Regions from separate parts of the Peribacillus suis genome, predicted to be linked through region 1. Evidence: riboswitches for the same ligand, from Rfam matches in the RefSeq annotation. Region 1 holds a riboswitch; the other holds the start of a gene.
The links. A riboswitch is a leader RNA that binds a small molecule or an ion and turns the genes downstream of it on or off. The one in region 1 is predicted to bind FMN.
Positions count from the first base shown of each region.

Region 2: linked by a shared signal. The riboswitch ahead of AC503W_RS12175 (ECF transporter S component) and the one ahead of ribE (riboflavin synthase) in region 1 are both predicted to bind FMN.

Region 1 covers NZ_CM182019.1:546,125-555,509, reverse strand. Annotated here, with positions in the region: gene AC503W_RS02685 (FecCD family ABC transporter permease) at 1-556, opposite strand, end outside; gene AC503W_RS02680 (ABC transporter substrate-binding protein) at 568-1,500, opposite strand; gene AC503W_RS02675 (ABC transporter ATP-binding protein) at 1,503-2,291, opposite strand; gene AC503W_RS02670 (DHH family phosphoesterase) at 2,483-3,652, opposite strand; gene AC503W_RS02665 (methyl-accepting chemotaxis protein) at 3,877-5,382, shown strand; gene ribH (6,7-dimethyl-8-ribityllumazine synthase) at 5,437-5,907, opposite strand; partial or broken gene ribB (3,4-dihydroxy-2-butanone-4-phosphate synthase) at 5,971-6,573, opposite strand; gene ribE (riboflavin synthase) at 6,592-7,230, opposite strand; FMN riboswitch at 7,379-7,509, opposite strand; gene AC503W_RS02645 (GNAT family N-acetyltransferase) at 7,797-8,387, shown strand; gene AC503W_RS02640 (TspO-related membrane protein) at 8,611-9,339, shown strand; gene megL (methionine gamma-lyase) at 9,366-9,385, opposite strand, start outside.
Region 2 covers NZ_CM182019.1:2,502,423-2,511,807, reverse strand. Annotated here, with positions in the region: gene AC503W_RS12195 (ATP-binding protein) at 1-1,151, shown strand, start outside; gene sigX (RNA polymerase sigma factor SigX) at 1,326-1,907, shown strand; gene AC503W_RS12185 (RsiX family anti-sigma factor) at 1,873-3,087, shown strand; gene serA (phosphoglycerate dehydrogenase) at 3,178-4,752, opposite strand; FMN riboswitch at 5,092-5,224, shown strand; gene AC503W_RS12175 (ECF transporter S component) at 5,395-5,967, shown strand; gene AC503W_RS12170 (ferredoxin) at 6,102-6,350, opposite strand; gene AC503W_RS12165 (YpbB family protein) at 6,637-7,704, shown strand; gene AC503W_RS12160 (RecQ family ATP-dependent DNA helicase) at 7,701-9,209, shown strand; gene AC503W_RS12155 (CPBP family intramembrane glutamic endopeptidase) at 9,199-9,385, shown strand, end outside.

The DNA of each region.
Region 1 (9,385 bases):
TCAACCCTCCAGCCGTCCATGTACTGACATTTTTCGATACATTGAAAAGAATGGCTATACCACTTGAAATGGCCTGTAAAAAGAGAGAAACGGCCGCTCCCGCTAAAACGAGCTTTAGCGGAGATAAACCGTTTCTAGACGTGATACCTATTCCAAATACAAGTAGCATACCAATCATTGCACCTATAAAAGAACTGAACATAAGCATTAAGAAGGTGATTCCGGGAATGAAGGCCAATACCAGGGTAAGAGCTAAAGTAGCACCTGAAGTCAGACCGAGTAGACCCGGATCGGCAAGAGGATTCCTTGTCATCCCTTGCATGATGGCCCCGGCAACTGCCAACGCGGCTCCCACGAAGAATGCCGCGATGACACGAGGAAGCCGAATCTCTCTTAGCACATCATAATAGGATCCACCGCTTCTTCCGATAACAGCTTCATATAAATCTTGAAAACTCGTATTTGCTGCACCATACCCTAACGCCAAGACCACGACCACCATCAAAACAACGAACGATAAAACCATTTTACTTATAATAGAATAGGAGACTTTCATCGAATCTCCCCTTATTTGCCTAGAAAAGATTCTTCGAAGAAGTCTAGTTGTTTATCGAAAGAATGGGCATCGGCGAAATAGAATGCAGAGCCTTCCGCATAAAATACCTTTTTATCTTTAACCGCCGGTATTTTGTTGTACCAAGTTGAGTCCATGAATGAAGTATCTTGTCCTTCTTTCACTAAATTAAGGACTAAATAATCCCCAACATAGTCACCTAATACTTCTTCGGAAATTCCAAAATATCCAGGCTCAAGGGCAACATCTTTAACAGCCTTTGGCATGTTCAATCCCATTTCCTGATACAGGATTTCCGTTCCGCGTCCCCAGTTATCGCCAAATAAATAGATTTGCTTATCAGAGTTACCAGCAACCGTTATAGTAGCATCTTCCCCGATTTTATCTTTGATTTTGTCTCCTACTACTTTCGAACGTGCTTGGAAATCTTTAACCCACTTAGTCATTTCCTCTTCTTTATTGACTACTTTACCCACTTCGATACGTTGGTCGATGTAATTCAAAGCACCGTATGTGAAGATTATGGTTGGTGCAATCTCTTGTAATTTTTTAACGTCTTCCACATCATTAGAACCGATGATCAGATCTGGATCAAGTTCAATGATTTTCTCATAATCCGTGCTCGCTACCACTTCAGCATCCGGATATTTTTTGGCGAAATCCGGGTTATCTTTTGACCATGAATCCATTCCGACTACGTTGACACCCATTTCCATTAAATCTCCCACGAATAACGATAAAACGACTACGCGCTTTGGATCAGCTGGAACTTTAACCGTACCGTTTTCCGATTTATAGCTGATCGTACCCGATTTTTTTGCATCATCCTTGCCTTGCGATGTTTCTTTAGTCGATGATTCATCATTTCCACAAGCCGTTAAAATAACCATTAATGCTGCAACTAAGAATAAAAGCCATTTTTTCATGTTCATTCTCCTTTTATTAGATCGTATGTGATGCAAACTGGTTTACCTGTACGGGGGTCTTTACTGATTTCCGCGTCAATTTTAAACACTTTCTTCAGTACATCTGGACTCATCACTTCTTCTGGTGTGCCCGCTTTTATTAAATTCCCACTCTCAAGAGCGATCATGAAATGTGAAAACCGGGCTGCATGATTCAAATCATGTAGAACCATCACAATGGTCCGATTTTCCTTTTCATTCAAGTTCTGCAAAAGCTCCAATACTTCAAGTTGATGGGCCATGTCCAGATAGGTTGTAGGCTCATCCAAAAAAATGATGTCCGTGTTTTGCGCAAGTGCCAAGGCAATCCACACCCGCTGTTTTTGACCTCCGGAAAGTTCATCTACAGAGTTGTGTCTAAATTCATATGTATTAGTAGACTTCATGGCCCAATCAATGATTTCTTTGTCTTCTTTTTTTAGGCCACCGAACCCTGATTGATATGGAAAACGACCATATGAAACCAGTTCCTCGACTAAAAGTCCTACTGCACTATCCTGTGTTTGTGGCAAGATCGACAGTTCCTTCGCCAATTCTTTCGTATTCTTTTTTTGTATTTCCGCTCCATCAAGAAAGACCTGTCCATTTTGATAGGGAATGATTCTTGTTAAAGCTTTTAATAACGTTGATTTTCCACACCCATTAGATCCTATGATTGTAGTAATTTGGCCATCGGGAATTTCAATCGTCAAGCCGTTAACAATCACTTTTTTATCGTATCCAACTTCAACGTTACTAACGTTCATTCGCATGTAATCATTACCTCCCCTTTCACGCTGAAATTGATAATCGTTATCAACTACTTAACAATAAGATTATTCAGTATAATCGAATCTTTGTCAAGCGTTTTTAGGAGAAAAGAACTAAGGTACTACTCTCATTTTTTTCCCTCCATATAACAACTGCAAATAACAGCCGCCCAAATTTGGACAGCTGCATTGCCTTACCCTCTATTCACAAACTCTTCGTATCTTTCATCGTTCGCAAGCCAGGCTACATATTTACGTTTCGTGTATTTTTCTGCTTCATCGAACGTATCAAACGATTTCTTTATCAGTTTTCCATTCACTTCAATGATCCACTCTTCTTCTTCATCATTTTCATAAATGAAGATATCCTGTTTATCTCTCGTTGAATATAGGCAACCTTCTGGTGAATTCTTCACATTCAATTGGTTCTTATGAGCGTCGCGCTTAATCGGTTCAGAGAAGAATGTCTTCTCGACGAATTGGCTGTATGCTTTTTCCGACATCGTACAACCTGCGGCTTTTTGATGGCCGCCCCCATCATATTTCCCTGCAACCTCAGCTACATCTATCTCATCATGGATGGTGCGGAAACTGATTCTTTTGCTTCCGACCATAAGGATCGCAATATAATCCAGATGGGAAAATTCTTTTGATAGCTCATTACCCAATTCCGAATGGTAAGACTCGGCATGGACCACCCCAACTGTATGAGGACCGACCGTAGCCTGATACACTTCTCTTTTTTTCCTATTTATGTACCGATCCACACGACTCTCTTCCACTCCCAAAAGAGTCTGTTCCACTTCATCAAACGCGAAGTTTTCAGCTGATGAGAGCTTATGTGCAATCTTCGTTTCGAATTCTTCAATCGGAATCATGAAGAATAAGTCATTCAACCGTTTGGCCGTTACATTATTATTGGCCTGCCATTCCCATGTATCATATTGTCGAACCAATTCAACGAATTCAGAGAAAATCCGGGAAGGCTCCAGCCACTTTTGATCCACCGCATATTGATAGAATAAAGAAGTGGCTGCCGTTTGTTTGCCGTCTTCCTGTTCAACCGTAACAGATGCCCAGTCATGTTCATTCAAATGCAGTGCCGACTTATGATGGTCGATTAAAAGTGCATGTCCTCCATCCTCAACGAATTGCGTAATCATTTTTTCATTATCTTCATTTACCGAAAGATCGGTAACAATCAATGTATCCTCGATATTCGCCTGCTCAAGAAATGCTTCGACATTCTGATTAAGGCGGCCGATTGAATTATAGCTAACTACCACGTCTTCCCCGAATGCAAGCTTCGCGACGATTCCGCAGCCGACTCCGTCTAAATCATTATGTGTAAAAAGATAGTACACATAAACCCCTCCTAAAAACTAATATATTTACTTTTCCCTAAGAAATGATTTTCAATTGCAATCTTTACAATTGTAGCATAATCACATCCGACTATTTTAACACGGTTCCACCCAAAACCGCTTTGAACGTAAAAAAAAATCGACCACCTTCAATTTTTTTCTTTATTTTGTAATATTTACATCGTAATATAGATGAGTTACTAAATAGAAATCGAGGTATGACAATGTATCAGTTCAGATCAGATCGTGCATCAAGAGAAATAATAAATAACTCAAGACACTCGGCCATCATCATCTATACACTATTCACGATTGCTGCCGGCCTCCTATTTTCATTCACAGTCGGCATACCGACTCTAAACATTGGAATCATTGCCCTTTTTAGCATCATCCCCGCCATTGTGGCCTCCATTTTGATCAAGCAAAAAAAATGGACACTCGGGGTGCCCTATCTTATCGGCATCACGATCAACCTTTTATTCGCTTCGATCATCATCCAGTCCAGTAGCCCTTTGTCATTGGTCCTGTTATATCTAGGGCTTCTTTTTGCGTCCATTTATTACGATTATTATCATGTCATCTTGTCGATCGTCCTATATTCAGGGTTCCTGATTTACCTGATTTTATGGTCAGAACCTTTTTCCATGGTTTTATCTGAAAAGGGCGTCACTGTACTTGGTATCATTCTTTTATTTATTTTAACTGCCATTTTATCCGTCTTTTTCAGTTTAATCGGTAGTGCTTCGATTAATGTCGCCTTGGTCGAGCTTGCTAAGAGCCGACAAACGGAAATCAAGACAAAGGATATGCTTGACGAAATCACCAAATCCGTTCATGGATTGACCGACTTTTACAATGAGCTGCAAGCCAATGTCCAAGTCACTGGAAATATCTCCAAGGAAATCACGAATGCCTTTATAGAAGTCACAAGGAATATTGAATCCCAGGCATTAAGCGCCAATGAAGTGAAAGATTCCATCGATTCATTCGATGTAGAAGTTCAACAAGCCACCCTTGCATCCGATAAAATGAAAGTCCATACGGTAGAAAATGAATCAAGCACCAAAGATGGACGTCAGGCAATGATCATCCTTGCCCAAGATATTATATCCGTGGGGGAAAAGGCTAAACAGACCGCCTTCTTAATGGAAGAATTGAATCAACAAAATAAGCAGATCCAAACGATTCTGGCAACAATAGAAGACATCTCGGACCAAACGAACTTAATTTCCTTGAATGCCTCCATCGAGGCGGCACGAGCGGGGGAACATGGGAAGAGCTTTGCCGTGGTTGCGGATGAGATCAGGAAGCTTGCTGTAAACAGCCGACAGGCGACCAATCAAATCCAGCAAATCCTACATCATATCTCCATCAAGTCTAATGAGGTGACAGATGGCGTGAATCAGAGCTTGGATGTTGCAGGCATGATAAAGGAAAAGTCCGAAGATGTCGAACACGTTTTCAAAGAGATGGAAGGAAACACGCTCCAAGTCATGGAACAATCGATCAGACTTCAAACCATGCTTCAAGCTTTGACGCAAAACTCGAGTACGGCAACGAATGAAGTGACCAATATTGCCAGCATCGTACAGGAAAATGCCGCTTCCCTTGAGGAAGTCGCCGCGAGCGTGGTGGATCAGAATACCCTCATTACCCAAATGGAAAGTAACTTCTCCAGTTTTGAAGACCTTTTAAGAAGCCTGGAAAAGCTGACAGTCAGCGAGAAGTAATTTGTTCAAGAAGAAAGCCGCGGATGGTTGCCCTCCCGCGGCTTTCTATCTAATTTATTGTTCAATCAGTTTTCCAAGGTTCGCCATTTCTATGGCACTGACCGCTGCTTCATATCCTTTATTTCCCGATTTCGTGCCGGCCCGTTCAATGGCCTGCTCGATATTTTCCGTCGTCAATAATCCGAAGATGACCGGAATGCCGGTATCCAAAGCAACGGAGGCCATTCCTTTCGCTGCTTCATTGCAGACATAATCATAATGCGAAGTAGAACCTCTGATGACCGTCCCTAATCCAATCACTGCGTCGTATTTCCCCGTGTTCACAAGTTTCTTGGCAATGAGCGGCAATTCAAATGCTCCTGGCACCCAAGCGATGTCCACGTCATCTTCGTCAACACCGTGGCGTTTCAAACCATCCAATGCTCCGCCCAATAGCTTGCTTGTAATGAACTCATTGAACCTTCCAACCACGATTCCCACTTTCAGTCCCGATCCGATTAATTGTGCTTCGATAATTTTCCCCATGTCTATTTCCTCCTCATTTTAAAAACATCATGCATTTTGAATGTATACCTGTTCTTGCGATGATTCCTTTTGCTTACGGTATTGTACCAAGTCCGCAATCGTAATGAATTTCAGGTTGAATTTATCCGCAATTAGTTCCAAGTCGGATACACGTGCCATGCTTCCATCTTCATTCATGATTTCACAAATGACACCTGCTGGAGCAGCCCCACATAACTTGGCCAAGTCGACGGAGGCTTCCGTATGTCCCGTGCGGCTTAACACACCCCCTGCCTTGGCTATCAACGGAAAAGTGTGCCCCGGGCGTTGAAAGTCCTCGGCAACCGAATCTTCCTTCAAAAGCTCAAGGATGGTCAGGGACCGTTCGAACGCACTGATACCTGTAGACGTGCTTTTATGATCGACACTTACGGTGAAGGCCGTCCCATGATGATCGGTGTTATCATTGACCATCGGATGCAAGTTCAGCTTTTTCGCCAACTGTTCGGTAATCGTCGTACAAATCAACCCACGGCCATGCGTGGCCATAAAGTTGATGGCTTCGGGTGTCGCCTTTTCTGCAAGCACCACGAAATCCCCTTCATTTTCACGGTCTTCATCATCGGAAATGATGATTACTTTCCCAGCTTTCAAATCTTCAATCGCTTCTTCAATGGTATGGAACATCCTGTACACCTCCATTTATTAGAATCCATGCTTAGACAAGAATGCTAAATCCAGTCCTGGTTTTGATTCGCTGTTTTTCATTTGATGTATGATATATTTCCCTAACATGTCGTTTTCAATGTTTACGATATCGCCTGCCGCCTTCCTGCCCAAAATGGTATCCTGATGGGTCAAGGGAATGAGTGATACAGTCAGCAAATTTCCCTCAATGCCGAATATCGTCAAGCTTGTCCCATCGATGGCAACAGATCCTTTTGGCATACAGTATGTACTGAGCCCTTCTTCCAGCTGAATCACATAATAGACGGCATTTTCTTTTCGTTCTTTTTTCATGATGGTGCCCGTTCCATCAATATGACCTGAAACGAAATGGCCGCCGAAACGTCCATTAGCACTCATCGCACGTTCAAGATTCACTTCTGAACCTGGTTTCAATGTCCGGATCGATGAAGCTTTCATCGTTTCCGGCATCACATCGACCGTAAATAAAGTCTGTGTGAAGGAAGTCACCGTCAAACAGACCCCGTTAACGGAAATGCTGTCTCCAAGATGGACATCTTCCAGTACTTTCTTAGAGGAAATGGCCAGTTCCATGCTGCTTCTTCCCTTTTTCATGGAATGAACCGTGCCGATCTCCTCAATGATTCCGGTAAACATAGTTTCTCCCCCTTTTATACACATATAAAAAACCCCTTAGGATCGCCTAAGGAGTTAGCAGGAGAAATGAGTGAAAAAAATGGTATACCTAATAAACCCATCATTTCATATTCTGAAAAAATAGGCGTACGTATACACTTGGATTTCACACGTCCTTCTCCCATCCAGACTATACTGTCGGCTTTGGATTCTCACCAAATCCTGCCTTTATAAGGCTCGCGGGCTTAGAATTGCTTCATCACCGCCGGTTGGGATTTTCACCCGACCCCGAAGGACTAACTATTTTTTTGAATCTTCCATTATTTTAACACTCTAAAGTGCGGATGTAAAACACCTATCCTAAAATGAATCGATAGTTGCAAGCAAATCATATAAGAAAAGGGAGGAATCCATCCTATGTAAGCGACTATAGCCGTGGTGCTTACATATCAATGAATCCCTGCCATAATACAAATCTCGTATACACGATCTGAGTGAGATGCTAAAATTTATTCCATTATTTTCTTATTAGATGTATTGAATCATGATATAATAATTGTAAAAATAAGAAAAAATGGGGAATTCAAATGGGAAAGACAAACCTTTTAATGGTTCATCACAATCATATCGAAAGCGAGCGTATCATCTTACGTCCGGTTTCGCTTGATGATGCTGAGGATATGTATGAATATACATCTGATGAAGAAACGACACGTTACCTTTACGACAAACATAAAGATTTGGACCAGACTAAGAACTTCATAGCGAACTATTTCTTGGAAGAGCCTATCGGCAAATATGCACTCGTGTTAAAGGAAGACAACAAAATGATTGGGGCTATCGAATTCAGAGTGCATGAATCGAACAAATGTGGAGAACTGGGTTATACTTTAAACCGGAATTTCTGGGGTAAAGGCTATATGACCGAAGCGGGAAAATCAATACTGGAATTAGCCTTCAATGTTTTGGATTTGGAGCGAGTATTTGCTGAATGTGATGTGATAAATGCCGCATCCGGGAAAGTATTGGATCGCTTAGGCATGAAGTGTGAAGGGATTCACCGTAAAAGCCACATGACGAAGGGTACATTATTAGACAGCGCCTATTATTCCATATTAAAAGAAGAATATGTAACCCCCGAAAAAAAGGATGAAACGGTTGTTAACGCTAAATCCTAATTTCACTAATTAATTAAACACCTTTAAAGGACCTTGCTGCAGTAAAAGTAGCAAGGTCCTTATTTTTTAGACGTGTTGTACCTTTATCCCTTTACAGACAATTGAATACATCTTTTCTCCACTAAGTAAGAATCCTTCCTTCCGATGTGCTAAAAAAGGTTATCTCTCCAATTTAAAAGGAATAAGATAATATGTCCCAATTTCATTCAAAGGAGGAAGACACATGCTAATTGTTCTTATCAACCTTGTTGCCTATCTATTCGTCATCACGATGAATTTCCTGGCTAATTACCTTCCCTTCAACGGCCAAACCTCAGGAGAAGTTTCCGGGAAACTGGACGTTCTTTTTACCCCAGCCGGCTATGTATTCTCGATATGGGGATTGATTTATTTTCTTCTTGCCATCTGGGTAGCCAGACAGTTTATGGGGAAACACAAAACAAGTCCCGCATATATGGTCTCTTTCCCATGGTTCGCCTTAAGCTGTGTATTTAACGGAGCCTGGCTATTAGCTTGGCATTACGAATACTTCCTGTTATCCGTCATCATCATCATTACACTTTTATTGACCTTGATTGTCATTTACACAAACATTATAAAAGTGAGGCATGCCTTTCTCGACTTGATGCCCTTTTCCGTCTATCTAGGATGGGTGAGCGTCGCGACCATTGCTAACATTTCCTACTATCTGACCTATATCGGCTGGAATGGTTTCGGGTTTTCCGATGTAGCATGGACGATCGCCCTCTTACTCGTAGCCACGGCTCTGGCATTCATCTTTGCCATTAAAAACAAGGACTGGTGCTACCCACTCGTCTTCGTCTGGGCCATCATCGGAATCGGCGTAAGGAACAGCACGCCCCATCCGACAATCACCACCACATCCTATATCCTGGCCCCCCTCATCCTCATCCTATCCATAACCGTCCTGATCAGGAACCTCAGGAAATAATTCAGGAAATAAAAGGGGTCAGACCCCTAAAACGCCTGTTCAAGGT
Region 2 (9,385 bases), 2.0 Mb from region 1:
GTAAATTTGATACCAAGGTTCCCATCCTCACCCAGGATGAAATAGGTGAGTTGGCCATTGCATTTAATCAGATGAGAAAACAGCTGAAATTCAACATGAATGCCCTCAGTCAAGAAAAGGAACACCTTGCAAGCATTCTCAGCAGTATGGCAGACGGGGTTATTACCTTTAATAAAGATGGTACTATCCTTGAGACGAATCCTCCAGCTGACCGGTTCTTGCAAGCATGGTACTTTGAAAAAGGATACAATCGGGAAGACAATATGAATGTACCATCAGTACTCATGAATCTATTTGACGAATCAGAGTCCTATGATAAGGAACAAGTTGGAGAAATTACTTTACAGGGTAGAAATTGGGGACTGATTGTCAGTCCTTTATATTCAACTGCAGATAATATCCGCGGTGCTGTCGCCATCATCCGTGATATGAGTGATGAACGTCGCATGGATAAACTAAGGACGGACTTCATTGCCAATGTGTCCCATGAGTTAAGGACCCCGATATCGATGCTACAAGGGTATAGTGAAGCCATTGTAGATGATATAGCAGGCAGTGAAGCTGAAAAAATGGAAATGGCTCAGATCATTTATGATGAATCGTTGAGGATGGGACGTTTAGTTAATGATTTATTGGATCTAGCCAGATTGGAATCAGGGAAAATGAACCTTACTTATGACCTGGTTTCCGTCTCCCCCTATTTAAAGAGGATTACAAGTAAGTTCTATGGACTGGCTAGAGATAAAGGGATCACGATTACGACGCATCTTCAAGACGATGGGATCAACTGGAGTTTTGACCCTGATAGAATTGAGCAGGTATTGACGAATTTAATTGATAATGCAATCCGTCATACTCCTGCAGGCGGAAAAATCGATGTCATTCAAAAAATGAGTGATCGCAGAGGCTTGATTATAGATGTGAAGGACTCTGGTTCAGGTATTCCGGAAGAAGACTTACCATTCGTATTCGAGAGATTTTATAAAGCGGATAAAGCACGTACCCGTGGACGGTCTGGTACGGGCCTAGGTCTGGCCATTGTTAAAAATATCATTGATGCACATGATGGATATATTTCGGTGAACAGTTTACCAGAAAAGGGAACAACATTCAGCTTTATTCTACCTCGAATATTGGAAAATGCTGAATAAATGTCAGATTGCTTGGCAAATAATCTTGATACATGAGAAACAGAGTGGGCAAAGGCAATTGGATTCTCCTAATTGCCTTTGCCCATATTTTATTTGCGGGCAGTATATGGAGTGAATTGGGTAATTAGTATAAAATAAGTATGTAACTTTCATATGAAAATATCGACTATAATTATGAACGGATGTGGAGAAATAATGAATTCCATTTTCCACGATCTTTATGAAAAATATCACCAGGAAATTTATCAATTCATTTATTATATGACCAAAGACCGTGAAACGGCAGAGGACCTGGTTCAAGAAGTTTATATAAGGATAATGAAGGCCTATAATCGTTTTGAAGGCAATAGTAGTGAAAAAACCTGGATGTATTCCATTGCGAGAAATGTGACCATTGATTATTTTCGGAAACAAAAAGGATGGAAGAATAAAATCATTCCCAATATTGATTGGGATGGTCAGATGATTAAAGATAATCAGCCGATTCCCGAAGAAGTGGCCATTATGAATGATAATGTCAGAGAGATATATCGTTGCTTGAATCGATGTACTGTTAATCAAAAAGCAGTCATTATTTTACGGTACATACAAGGCATGTCCATTTCAGAAACCGCGGGTGTACTGAATTGGAGTGAAAGTAAGGTAAAAACAACGCAACACCGCGCTTTAAAAGCGATTAAAAAAATGATGGATGATTCATCAGAAGAGGGGAGGAATTCCTTTGAAGAAATCCCGTTGGAAAGAAAGAGAAATTGAGGACTTGCTTCGCCAACTTCCGGAGGTAAAAGATAAACGCTCGAAGAAAGAAGTGTTTTCGAGGATAGAAGGTAAGCAAAGAAGAAACCGTAAAAAACTTTGGATTCCTCGTATTGTGGGCATTGCCTCCTTATTCTTAATGATGATCATTGGATCTTCACTGATGATTGGAAAAGATGAATCTCAAGAGCAGGAGGTTAATAGCCACGGCAATGGAAAATTGGCCATTTCAGAAAGTAAGATCATTTTGGATAAGCAAGAAAAGCATGATATTGAATCACATGAAAAGCAGGATGTAAAGGAAGATATTGAGGGCGAACCAATAGAAAAAAATGAATTGAAAAGTAAATCTCAACAAGTGGAAAAAGAAAAAACACCCATTCGTGCGATCTACTCAGAAGATTTGCGGGGGAAGTCGACAATAACTCTAGGCGTGCCTGATCACCAACAGAATTTTATCGTACCTCTATCTTTTGTAGTCGATACTATCGAAGAAACGGAAGCCTTGGATCAGGTGGTAAAAAAGATGTCGACCATTAATGAGAAAAAATATGGCCTGTCCGATTATTTCCCTCTAGATATTAAGGTATCCCATGTTCCCACCAACAACACAGCAAATATCGAATTACGGGCAGGCAGTAATCTGTTGGATGAGGATATCGTGTTTCTTAGAACCATGGAAGAAACCTTATCCTATCTAAATATTGATAAAGTGACATTTACAACGGACGGAAAATCTGGTGCCAGTTTTGCTCATGCCGGAACAGTAATAGAAGAAGAAATTCCCCAGCACAAGAATCGCACATTCTTTCTTTATCACACGGATAAATCATCTTCAAGTTTCCTTGTGCCTAGCAATATCGATTATCAGAACATGGAAGAGGCCCTACAAGCGGCAAAGGAGGAACCTGGCATAGAAGGGATTTCTTCTGCTCTACCGGAGAGTTTGAAGTGGGAGAACCTAACATATGATGGGGGTTTAGTAACTGTAGAACTGGCACAAGAAGGCCGCTTGAAGAATGATTCAGAGTCGCTTCAAGGTTTGGAAGTCATTCTATTTACAGCTAAAGACTTTGGCTATGCAAAGGTGAAGTTTGAAAACTCCCCTGTAGAAATGGTAGGTTCTCTGAATTTATCGGAAGAGATTACAGTACCCGTTGCTCCTAACTTAGTTAATTAAAGGTCAAGTGCATGCTTGCGATGTGAGAGGCAGATGAGGGTCGTTCAACAAAAAAAGGATGCCCGCTAGTGGGGCATCCTTAAGTGGAAATTATAAAGCTATTCGGGCCATGAAAGTAATTTCTTGTGTTTCCTCTAAGAATTGCTTCATATTATCTTCTAATGGTTTATCGAAACTCAATACCATGATAGCTTCCCCGCCAGCTTCTTTACGACCAACTTGCATAGTCGCGATATTTACGGCATGATCACCAAGAATTTTACCGACGTTACCGATTACTCCAGGTTTATCAGTGTGTTGGATATAAAGTAAATTAGCTTCTGGATGGAAATCAATTTTGAAACCATTCAGATTGACAATCCGGGAACCATAGTTCTCGATATGAGTACCACTAATGGTTAATTCGCGAGTGTCGCCTTTTACTTTTAGACTGATCAGGTTAGAATAACCTAGAGAGTCAGTAGAAACCTTTTCGCCAATGGTAATGCCACGCTCTTTAGCAACCAATAGCGCATTCACTTCATTAACTGAAGCATCTACTCTTGATTTGAAGAAGCCTGCTATTAGGCTTTTTGTTAGAATAGCGGTGTCGAAGTCCAATGATTCACCTGCATAAGTTACGGAAATCTCCTGAATGCCTTCTTTCATGCATTGTGAGGCAATGGAGCCCATTTGTTGGACTAGTTGATAGAATGGCTGAACCTTTTCAAACACCTCTTTAGAAATGGCTGGAAGGTTAATTGAACTTGATACAGGATTACCTTCAAAATAGGTTAATACTTCTTGGGCGACTTGAACGGCAACATTCAATTGGGCTTCTTTAGTGGAAGCTCCTAAATGAGGAGTAGCGATGACGTTATCAAGTTCAAGTAATTTATGGCCAAGCGGTGGTTCTTCAACAAAAACATCCAATGCGGCTCCAGCTACATGTCCCTCGACAATCATTTCATATAAATCATCTTCATCAAGGATTCCGCCACGCGCACAGTTTAATACGTACACGCCTTTTTTACAGGTGAGTAACTTTTCTTTATTGATTAACCCTCTAGTTTCGTCCGTTAGAGGTGTATGTACAGTGATTATATCTGCTTTAGGGAGCAATTCATCTAAAGTCAGGGAAGTTACGGACATTTTTTTTGCACGATCGGCTGTTAAGAATGGGTCATAAACTATGACTTCCATGCCGAAAACTTTTGCGCGTTTGGCAATCTCTCCACCAATTCGTCCGAAACCAACAATGCCTAAAGTTTTTCCGCGAAGTTCCGTTCCTGTATAAGAAGATCGTTTCCATTCTCCATTTTTCAGGGAAGCATAAGCTTGCGGAATATGGCGCATCAAGGAAGCCATCATGGCAAATGTATGTTCAGCTGTTGAAATTGTATTTCCGTCAGGAGCATTCACAACAACGATTCCTCGTTTTGTTGCAGCAGGAATGTCAATGTTATCAACGCCGACACCTGCGCGAGCAATGATCTTTAGTTTTGGCATGCGGTTCATTAAATCTTCTGTAACTTTTGTTGCACTTCTAACCAGTATTGCATCGATCTGATCAAGTTCGTTTGCTGCTTCTTCTACAGTCTTCTGAATAAGAAGAATATTGGATGCCTCTGAAAGCGGTCCGAGTCCTTCTGGTTTGATGGCATCTGCTACTAAAATCTGATACACGTGTAAACACCTTCCTAGGTAAAATTCTCTTAAATTTCAGTTAATTTTACAATTGAAATGGGAAAACTGTCAATTTGGCATACCTATATGTAAGCGCTTTAATTAAAGTTGCTTTGAAATTCACTCGTCCAAAACCGCAAGGGCAAAGGGTTTGAGTCGTAATTTTCTAAAAATAAAAATTATTTTAGACCGAGTAAAATGTCGTGATTATAAATACATATTTTGTTTAAAATGAATAAAAGTGTAATATTCGATTGTCGTAAATTCATAGTTGCGATGAAAATACTATTCAAAAAAAGAAAAATCATTTATAATGAAAATTGTAAATTAATTTTATAGGTCTATCTTCGGGGCGGGGTGTAACTCCCCACCGGCGGTGATGAAGAAAAATTCTTCTAAGCCCGCGAGCCTTAGGGCAGGATTTGGTGAGATTCCAAAGCCGACAGTATAGTCTGGATGGGAGAAGATGGAGGTTCCTGAATGCGTTCAAACAGTCAAGTGCTGAACGTTTGTTTGATGAAACCTTTAATTTATCCCTTTAATTCTGTCGGAATTAAGGGGTTTTTTATTGAACATCAACATTCATGAAGGATCCCTAACCTCTTTTTCAAGGTAGATCAAGAAAAAGAAGGAGAGAGAACTATGAAATCGAACAAAGTTAAAAAGATGGTCACACTTGCAATGCTAGGAAGTCTTTCCTACCTACTAATGCTTTTGAATTTTCCATTTCCGGGATTTCCGCCTTTTCTGAACATTGATTTTAGTGACATCCCAGCACTGATGGCGGCATTGATTTTCGGACCGCTTGCAGGAGTTTTAGTTGAATTCCTGAAAAACTTATTGGATATGGTCATGACTGGAAGCGATACGGGTGTACCGGTTGGACATATCTCTAACTTTATAGCGGGGGTATTATTCATACTGCCAACATATTATGTATATAAAAAAATAAGTTCGAAAAAAGGAATGACATTTGCCTTGCTAGCCGGAACAGTTTCCATGGCGCTAATTATGAGTGTCTTGAACTATTATGTCTTTTTACCGGCATATACTTTCTTTATGGGATGGGATGCCATGACCGCACCAGAGTCAAGACAATTCGTAACTGCGGCAATACTCCCTTTTAACATCATTAAAGGAGTGCTCATTACTTCCGTTTTCATGCTATTATTTGTTAAACTCCAAACATGGATCAATAAAACAAGTGTTATATAAACATGCTTAATATATAAAAAGAGGCAGAAACAACCAGATGATAACTGGGTTGTTTCTGCCTCTTTAATGTATGGGGAGAAGTTTTAAAAAATACATAAAAAAAGCCATTCTCAAAATGAAAATGGCTTTTATTCTTATTCGAATTTTAAAGCGTCGCCCTCGAATGATTCGTCTGCGACTTTGATAGAGTCTGTGGGGCATCCTTCAAATGCATCCATCATGTCATCTATAAGAACATCGGGGATTTCAACGATTCCTTCGTTATCATCTAGCGTAACAAAAGCAATTCCTTCATCATCATAATCATAGATATCTGGTGCTGCAGCTCCACAAGCTCCACAAGCGATACATGTTTCTTTATCAACAATAGTAAATTTAGCCATGAATAAAACCCCTCCTAAGTTGATTTACAACTCAAAACCTTTTTATTATAGATTAACATCTCTTTCTTATTGTAAGACCGAATGCCGAACTTATCAATAGAAAATGTAACGATAATACGGCAGTATATGAAAAGTCAACACAAATTATTGGGAAAATTTCTTTATAACGAGTACGTATTTAGTTGTTTATTCACAAATATCGTTGCATATATGACATAAAAAAAGGCGGTATTTGCAGATTTTTGTTACAATATAATTGGATAAATGGAACAAGGATGTGAGTTTCATGAACAATTATCTTCAAGCAATCATTTTATATGCGATACAAAAGTTCCAAGGTGAGCGTTCCATCTACGCAATTTATCATATGCTTCAGGGTAAAAAATCGTCCCAGACTATTCAGGATGCGCATTTATTTGGTCTGACGAACATATTTGGGACTATGCCTCGTTTTACCCGGGAGGAGTTATCTCAAAACATAAAATTGTTTCTTGAACTGAAACTAATCGAACCAACGGAAAAAAATGATGTGTATTTGATTAGTGAACAAGGAGGAGGGGCGTTGGCCTCTTATTTCAAAAAGTGGCCTCTTCCTTTATCACTAAATGGGTGGAAATACCAAAACATCACCCCGGATTTTTGGAGAAGACTCAATCTTCTTATCCAAACTATATCCCATATTGTCCACAATGAAAGGCCTTTTTATCCGATACAACAGAATCAACGAGTACAGGAATTCGTAAAGGGTTTTTTATATGCCAACCAACAAAATCGAGAGTTACTTGCTCAGCATCTTTTTGATGAATTGGTCACCCTCTTAGAGATGCAAAGTGAGTTGAACCGTGACATTTTTGTTTTGAAAATTACGGGAGTCAATCGAATCGGACTTACGTTTGAGCAGATTGGAAAAAGGAAAGAAATTGATGAGTGGTTTGTGCACTACGTTTTTCTCGATTCATTGCATCAAATGCTCGCAGAGATATCAACAGTACGCGATTACCCTCTGTTGGCTTCTTTAATCCATGATTGGAAAAATGGTGGGCATCCTCATCTAACACAATCGACACATACGACTCTGCAATATATTCAGGCAGGGAAAACGATACAGGAAATTGCAGAGATTCGTCGCTTAAAAGGAAATACGATTGAGGATCATCTCGTAGAAATCGTGCTATCGGACAAAAGTTTTTCGATAAATGACTATGTTCCAATAGAGGATGAAGACAAAATCATTACGGTCATTAAACGGTTGAATACGAGAAAACTCAAGGCAATCAAGGAAGCTGTCGATAATGAGCAAATTAGTTTTTTTCAAATAAGGCTTGTACTTGCGAAAATAGGTGATAGAGGATGAACTTGAATACAGTCCTGAAAGATAAATTTGGATTTGACAATTTTCGTCCTGGACAGCATGAGGTAATCGAATCCTTGCTAGAAGGGACCGACACATTGGCAATGCTTCCCACAGGGTCTGGTAAATCATTATGTTATCAGCTCCCTGCTTACCTTATCAATAAGACGGCTATAATTGTTTCACCGTTATTATCCTTGATGCAGGATCAGGCGGATCAGCTTAAGATGAGAGGGGAAAAAAGTGTTCTGACCCTCAATTCTTTTTTGACCGCGTATCAAAAAAAACAGGCATTTGAACGATTGCAAACGTATCGGTTTATTTTTCTGTCTCCCGAAATGCTTGGGCTAGAAAGTGTAATCCAGTCTTTAAGGAAAATTGACATAGGCTTATTTGTCATTGACGAGGCGCATTGCATTTCTCAATGGGGATATGATTTCAGGCCGGATTACTTGAACTTGGGAGAAGTGAGGCGTAAGTTAAGTAACCCATTAACGCTTGCCTTGACGGCAACAGCAACAAAAGAAGTACGGCAAGATATAATCAGGAACTTGAATATCTCCCAACCCAAGGAAATCGTTTCATCCGTTGATCGGGAAAATATCGCGATACTTGTGGAAAATATATATAGCTACGAAGAAAAGCTTGCCCGTGTCCTCTCGCTTGTCAGGGAATTTCCAGGTAGTGGAATTATTTATTTTTCTTCGAAAAAAGTGGCTGAAGCGGTCTCGGGTTTTTTACAGGAAAATGGAGTCGGTAGTGTCAATTATTATCATGGAGGTATGGAACAGGAGCAAAGAATGCTCATTCAGCAGCAATTCATCTTGGGCCAGTTAAAAATCATTTGTGCAACGAGTGCGTTTGGAATGGGAGTCAATAAAGCTGATGTTAGATTTGTCATCCATTTTCATATGCCATCCACAATGGAATCATACCTTCAAGAAATAGGGAGGGCAGGCCGTGACCAAAAACAAAGTGTAGCCATTTTACTATATAGCGAAGGAGATGAAGGACTTCCGTTGCATTTGATGGAACAACAGCTACCAACTGACCATCAAATTGAGGCCGTTTGTTCGTATTTAAATGAAGCGAATAGAAGTATGGCTGATTTAAGTCTTTCTGAAAAAGAGCATCTTCTTCAGAGCTTTTCCTTGAATGATATTCAATTCCGTTTTTTTACACAATTTCTGACGGATGATGACTCACCATTGCATAGAACAAGGATGAAAGACTATTGTCATACAAGAAAGATGCAAAATCAGGCAAAGCTGAACGTTTTTTTGAATTGGATTCATACTAAAATATGTAGGCGTTTGGGCATTTTGCATTATTTTGAAGAAGAGCAGCAAAAAGGGAATGACGTATGTTGCGATCGTTGTGGAATAGATGCAAAAAATATCTTGGATGTATGGCCGGCAGTAAAGGAACAGCAGGGTAATTCATATTCTACATGGAAACAGGAATTAGCTTTTATCTTATTGGATAAGGATAATGGGCATGAAAAATAAGCAGGCGCAATTAATTAAACAGCTGACAGACAAACAGTTACTATATAATTTGTTCCTGACCCAAATTATTCTCTTAACGATTGGCTTTTTTTTAGGTATTATCTTATTTGAAGATTTTTCTACCTTTCGTTCTTTATTTGACATTAAAGATATGGATATTTTGTTGATAGGTGTCC